2 regions of the Nostocoides vanveenii genome follow, and region 1 is predicted to be linked to the other one. Evidence: riboswitches for the same ligand, from Rfam matches in the RefSeq annotation. Region 1 holds a riboswitch; the other holds the start of a gene.
What was found. Region 1 has a riboswitch for cobalamin ahead of ABD209_RS05060 (prenyltransferase/squalene oxidase repeat-containing protein). Riboswitches for the same ligand answer to the same signal wherever they lie in the genome.

Region 1 (3,403 bases):
CAGATCGCCGGAGCCGGAGCCGGGGCCGTCGACGGGGCCGCGCTCGAGGAAGCAACCGGGGCGGCCACCAGAGACCCCACGGCAACGGCGGCGCCGGCGGACAGGACCGCGAATGAGCCTCGGAGAGAGCGTGTTTGCATGATCAGTGGGTCCTTCCACGTCGGAGAATGGCGCTGGCGCCCGCTGCGCCGAGAAGAACGAGGGCGCCCGCGATGACGAGCGGACCGCCGCCTGAGCCGCCGCCGTCGTCCCCGATCGGCACCGCGGCGACAGCAGTGGCCTGCCCGGTGGGCGCATCGGTTGCGGCGGAGGTGAGGGGCCCGGCCGGGCTCGATGCGTCCGTGGTGGAATGCGACGCGGTGGCCGTGACCGTCCGAGTGACGGTGGGCGCGGGCGCAGTCACGGTGACTGTCGCGGCCGCCGTCGAAATGACCTGCGGCGCCGCCGATCGCGTGACCGTCGCCGTGACGGTACGCGTCACGCTGCCGGACGTCGGCGCCGTGCTGGTCGACGCCCCCGCGGACGTCGACGAACCTCCCGACGACGATGTGCTCGTCGACGAGGGCGTGCTCGTTGCTACGCCACACGCGGATGAGGGGGCCGTCGCCCCATCGATCGTGATACCCACGAGCGAGACGCCGGCTAGCCCCAGCGCCGCTTGCGCGCTGGACCTGCGTTCCTGGTCACTCGCCGGCCGGCCCGAAGCCAACACATCGGCATACGCCGCCGCGTCATAGGCGACCGCACCGCGCACGGATTCGTCTGCGTCACAACCAAATTGGAGCGAGAGCAGGAAGTTCTGAGCATCTCGCGCAGCATCGCCCCATGCCTCGCCGGACAGCGCGAACGCCATCGCCGAAAGGCCGGTCGTATTGCTGTTGGGTGACGACGCGCCAGTGCCACCGCCGATCCCACCATCGGCCCCCATCCGCGCGCGCAGGTAGCCGAGGGCCCGGTCCGCCGCCGCGTGCTCGCCGGTGTCGCGCAGCGCGGTGACAGCCAGCGCGGTCGGGTCGGGGTCGCTGACGCACCCATCGTCCGTGACATAGAGGCGGAACCCGCCGTCGGCGCATTGCTGATCGAGCAGGAAGCCCACCGGCCTCGCCGGCGCCGCCCCCGCGACCTGCGTGGTCGCCAGGATCCCGAGGGCCTGGGTGTAGGTGTTCGATGTGTCGCCGTATGCCGTTCGGTCGGCATAGCGCCCGTCGGCGCCTTCCAGCCCCGCGAGGTCCGCGACGAGGTCGCGGCCGGCGAAGGCGCGCGGGTCGCCACCCATCGCGGTGGCGAGGAGCACGGTCTTGGCGACCGGGCCGGCATACAGCTCGCTGGGCGCGATCCCGGGTCCGAGGTATGTGCCCAACTCCGGCGCCACGGCCGACACCGCACGGCGCGCCTGCTCGGGTCCGACACCGGTGGCGAGCATGCCGAGCACGGCGTCGATCGTCAGGCCGGGATCGGCCTGGTCGGTGCCCGGATAGGGGAGGACCCCGTCATAAGCATCGAGTTGGCGGGCGAGGAAGCCCCCGACTTCGCGCGTCGACCTCGAACCCCCAGCGTCGGCCTGTGCGCCCGCGGCAGCACCCACGCCGACAATCCCGGCGACGGCGAGGCCGGCCGTGCAGGCGGTGAACAGGTGGGTGGGGCGCACGGCACTGACTCCTCGCACGCGGCGCGACGAGCCGGGAGGCCCGGCCTGCCGGACCGCATCCCTCGGCGGTGGACAGAAGATTCGACGCGGGCAAGGCATTCCGGCTCGCCGCTTGCGCGGCCTACGGCTGCGGGTCAGCGCCGGACTTCGACCGGCTTCCCCTCGAACGCGTGGCTATCGCTCGCGCGATAACCAGAGAAGTTTAGCTCAGGGTGACCGAGCCGCGGCCCGAGGCCCTCGGGCACGCCCCAAAGACACCCCCCGAAGTTTGCCCACGCAGAGCGTGGGACCCTCGCTCCTTCGGCCAACGCAGAGCGTATGACCCAGCTTCAATACTTCGCGGGGACAGCTGTCCGTACGGGTTGTCTAATACGGCCTTGGTCAGCGGCCGCCCGCCGGATCCTCGCGCTCGGCCCGCAACGGCCGGCTGGAGAAGAACGCGAAGATCTCCGCCAGCGACAGGTCCTCATAGATCAGCCCGTGGACGAGGGAACTGATCGGCATCTCCACGCCGGCCTTCGCTGCCAGCGCCTTGACCGACTTGGCGTTCAGCACGCCTTCGGCGACCTGACCAAGTTCGGCGCAGACGTCATCAAGCGAGCGCCCCTGGCCGAGCCCGAAGCCCACGCGATAGTTGCGCGACTTGACCGACGAGCACGTCAGCACCAGGTCGCCGACGCCCGAAAGTCCCGACAGCGTTAGGGGATTCGCGCCCCGCGCCACCGCGAGCCGGGTGATCTCGGCCAGCCCACGGGTGATCATCGCCGCCCGCGTGTTCGCGTCAAATCCGAGCCCGTCGCCCGCACCCGTCGCGATCGCGATGACATTCTTCGCGCACCCGCCGATCTCCACGCCGACCACATCATCGGTGACATAGGGCCGCAGGAAAGGCGTGTGGAAGGCGTGCTGCACGGCCACCGTGACCTCGTCGTCGGAGCCCGCCACCGTCACCGCCGTCGGGAACTCGCGCGCGACCTCGACGGCGAAGGACGGGCCGGACAGGAAGGTCAGCCGCGGATGGAGCACCCCCGGCAGGACGTCCTGCAACACCTCGCTCATCGTCATCAGGTTGTCGACCTCGATGCCCTTGGTCACCGAGCAGATCAACGCGCCACGTCCGATGAAGGGCGCCGCGGCGTTCGCCACCACGCGCATCGCGTGCGAGGGCACGGCCAGCACCACCAGTTCGGCCCCGGCCAGCGCTCGTTCCAGATCGGGCTCACCGGTCATCCCGGGGGGCAGCGTGATGCCGGACAGATAGCGGGCGTTCTCGTGGCGCTCGGTGATGTCGGCGAGGACCGGACCATCGATATCCCACATGGTCACGGCATACGACTTGCTGGCCAGCGCGTAGCCGAGCGCCGTGCCCCACGAGCCCGCACCGAGCACCGTCACGCGCACAACCGACCACCTCTTCCTCGTGCCCACCCCGTATGCCGTGAGCGTAGTGAGTGCGCCCGCTCGCCGCGAGTAGATGTGACCCAGCGCGCCGCGCCGCCGCGACCGGCGAACCGGTCGCAGTCGCTAGATTCCGGCCATGGACGAAGTCGTGGTCGAACGCGTGCTTCGCGTGGTCGAGTTGATCCCACGCGGGGAGATCGCGGCATACGGCGAAGTCGGCCAGATCGTCGGATGCGGCCCGCGCCAGGTGGGGGCGATCATGAGCCGGTGTGGCGGTGGCGTCCCGTGGTGGCGCGTCACCAACTCCTATGGCGACCCGCCTACCCACCTGCGCGACGAGGCGGTCGCGCGTTG
Region 2 (3,403 bases), on a different contig from region 1:
GGGGTTATGAGGTCGGCAACTTCCCGGACGGGTGGGCCGAATGGAACGGCCGCTACCGCGACGCCGTGCGCCGGTATCTCAAGGGTGACGGCAATGCCGGAGCGTTCATGGAGGTGATGAACGGTGACTACCGCAACTTCGCCGACCAGGGCGGGCCGCAGCGCTCGATCAACTTCATCACCGCGCACGACGGCTTCGCGATGCTGGATCTGGTCGCCTACGACCACAAGGACAACAGCCAGGCGTGGCCGTTCGGGCCCTCGGACGGCGGCTCGGACAGCAACGACTCCTGGGGCAGCGGGGGCGACCAGGCGCTCATCCGTCAGCGGCTGCGGAACTTCTGGGTGGCGCTCTATTTCGCCCGGGGCGTGCCGATGGTCTGCTCGGGCGATGAGTACGGCCGCACTCAGAACGGCAACAACAACCCCTACAACCTCAACACCATCGGGATGTGGAACAACTGGTCGGCGCTGGCGACCAATGCGCCCACATCGGTGCCGGTGGTCCCGGACGGCGCGGGTGCGGTCGATGCCCCGCAGGGTGCGGCGCTCGCGACCGTCCGCTATCGCGACGCCTTCGGACGAGCAGACTCGCCGTCGGGCGTCAACCCGCAGTTGGTGTTCGCGTCCTTCCTCGGGGCGCTGCGGCGTGATCACCCGGGGTTGCGGCAACGCTCATACGGCGATGCCGAGCTCGGCGGCACCGATGTCAGCTATGTCTTCTTCCAACCGGACCAGGCGGAGGCGCCGGCGGACGGCGATCGCGCCGTGCGCCTGTGGATCGATGCCGCTAGCGTCGGCGCCGCGGACTTCCTGCTGCTGATCAATATGGCGGATCAGCCGGTGGCTTTCGTTGTGCCGCAAGGGCCTTCATCGGTGTCGTGGCGGCGAATCATCGACACGGCCCACTTTTTCGAGGGCGGCTTCAACTGCTGGTCGCTCGAGCGCGGCAATGTCGTGCAGGGCACCTATGACGCGGCCGCGTGGTCGATCGTCGTGCTCGCCGAGGGTGCGCCTGGGCCGATCAGCGGCGAGGGCGGCCCGGGCAGTGGCGCCGGGGGTGGCCCGGGCGCTGGCGCCGGGGGTGGCCCGGGCGCTGGCGCCGGGGGTGGCTCGGGAGGTGGCGCCGGGGGTGGCCCGGGCGGCGGCCGGGCGAAGCAACCGCCGGGCAGGAGCGTGATCACCGCGATCACCGATGTCCTGGTGGACTCGGTGCGCGACTGGTTCCGCAGCCGCCGCTGACCCCCCTTACGGTGGCGTGCTAGGTTCGGCTCGTCCGAGCAGGGGAAGTCCGGTGCGAATCCGGCGCTGACCCGCAGCGGTGATACGGCCCACAGGGGCTGTCAGCCCGAATGCCTGCGCGGCGCGTCCGGCACCACCCCTTTTCGATTCCCCGCCGAGGTATGCGGAGGAAGGACTCCCTCATGAATCACGTCACGGCCACTCTCACGCGCGGCGTAACCGTCAGCCTCACCGCGAGCGCTCTCCTTCTCGGCGCGGCCACGACGGCCGGTGCGTCACCCACCGCCACGTCCACCACGAGCGAGCAACGGGCCACGGCATCGGACCGGCTCAGCGCTCGCGTGGCGACCGGCTGGCTCGGCCGCCAGTTCGTCGACGGCTCACATCTGATGACCGATTTCGGCGGCACCAGCTATGACGACCCGGGCCTGACCCTCGATGCCGTCCTCGCCTTTGCCGCCACCAAGACCAACGACGTGCGGGCAACGAAGGCCCTGACGTGGCTGGCCCAGGACAGCAACCTGCTCAGTTACATCGGCACCGGCTCCGACGAGTCGTATGCCGGCGCTCACGCGAAACTGGTTCTCGCACTTCAGGTTCGCGGCCAGAACCCGGGCTCCTACGGCGGCCGCGACATCCTCGGGGAGCTGCGATCCCTTCAGCGGGCGGACGGCCGCCTGAGCGACCGCTCCAAGTGGGGCGACTACTCCAACGCCTTCGGGCAGAGCTTCGGCGTGGTGGCGCTCAGCCGTGCCGGTCTGCCGGCCGCCAATCGCGCGGCCGGGTACCTCGCCGGTCAGGCGTGCGCGGACGGCGGCGTGCCGATCACCTTCGAGCAGGCCACGTGCACCGGCGACCGGGACGCGACCGCGCTGGCGATCCAGGCTTTCCGCGCCACCGGCCGCAGTGCGGCAGCCGCCAAGGCCGCGAACTGGCTGCGTGCCGCGGGCGCCCCCGCCAACACAAACTCCGCCGGCCTGACCGCCGCCGCTCTGGATCTGGTGGGCGGCGCGGCCAATGTGTCCGCGGCCGCCTCGACCCGGTCGTATGTCCGCACCCTCCAACAGGGTTGCGCGGCCCCCTTCGCTCGGCGTGGCGCCATCGCCTTCGACGACTCCGGGTTCGTCGCCGCCACCGCTCCGCGCGCAACGACGCAGGCCGTCCTCGGCCTGACGCCGGCCAACCTCGCGACACTCACCTCGGCCGGCTCGATCGCCTACGCCCCGACGCTCGCCTGCTCCTGACGGGGCAGGATCGGGCTCAGCGGCGAGCGCGCCAGGTCGCCCGGGGCGCAGCCCGGCAGCCAGGTGGCCAAGTCACCGGCGGCGTGCTCGCCCGGCCGGTCGATGACCCGCTCGCCGTCGGCAAACCAGATCACCGTCATCACCGCTCGCGTCTCGGCGCCATCGTTGGGCAAGGCCCGGTGCAACGTCCAGCCGCCGTGGAAGGAGGCGTCGCCGAGCGCCAAGGTCGCCGGCTCGGTCACCGGGAAACGTCCGTCGAGCAGTCCGTCGGCCACCAGCGACATGAAGTAATCCTCGGATGCCTGCGAGATCACCTCGTCCGAGAGGGATCCCGCGGCATTGGTCCCGGAGGCGAACTGCAGCGCCCCCATCGCGGGTTGGACGGCCAGCAAGGGCAGCCACATCGTGATGCACCGCTCGCCGCGCAATGGCCAGTAGCCCGCGTCCTGATGCCAAGGGGTGAACGCGCCGCCGGGCTCCTTGAAGAGGGCCTGATCGTGGTAGAGGCGCACCCGCTCAACCCCAAGCAGCTGCGCGGCGATCGACGCAAAGCGTTGCGAAAGAACGAATTCGGCGACATATTCGTCGACCTGCCAGAGGTTCATCGTCTGGAGGAACGCCCGGCTGTAAAGGTCGCGCTCGGCCAGCGGGCGCCGCTCCGTGTTGTTGGCGGAAACGGCTGCCCGGATCGCCGGCCCGTATGCCGTGACCTCCCCCGCGGATGCGACGCCCCGGAGGACGATGTGTCCATCGCGACGGTAGGCCGCCACGTCGTCGGGGGAAACGGCATACGGGCTAGAGAGCGGAGCGGCCGGCATGCCGGGGAATTCTAGGTGGCCGGGCGCGCACCGACGCCGACGACATGCGCCGGCTCCTCGCCGCGAGCCAGTCGGGTCAACTGCTCACGCAGCATCCGCA

Region 2: another riboswitch for cobalamin. It lies ahead of ABD209_RS04575 (hypothetical protein); the one in region 1 lies ahead of ABD209_RS05060 (prenyltransferase/squalene oxidase repeat-containing protein).

Annotation. Positions count from the first base shown of each region.
Region 1 is NZ_BAAAPN010000027.1:6,754-10,156, forward strand. Features, by position in the region: gene ABD209_RS05055 (hypothetical protein) at 1-140, opposite strand, end outside; gene ABD209_RS05060 (prenyltransferase/squalene oxidase repeat-containing protein) at 143-1,648, opposite strand; cobalamin riboswitch at 1,721-1,860, opposite strand; gene ABD209_RS05065 (NAD(P)H-dependent glycerol-3-phosphate dehydrogenase) at 2,030-3,049, opposite strand; gene ABD209_RS05070 (MGMT family protein) at 3,186-3,403, shown strand, end outside.
Region 2 is NZ_BAAAPN010000024.1:17,310-20,712, forward strand. Features, by position in the region: gene ABD209_RS04570 (alpha-amylase family glycosyl hydrolase) at 1-1,241, shown strand, start outside; cobalamin riboswitch at 1,246-1,377, shown strand; gene ABD209_RS04575 (hypothetical protein) at 1,424-2,485, shown strand; gene ABD209_RS04580 (phytanoyl-CoA dioxygenase family protein) at 2,458-3,303, opposite strand; gene ABD209_RS04585 (2-hydroxyacid dehydrogenase) at 3,315-3,403, opposite strand, start outside.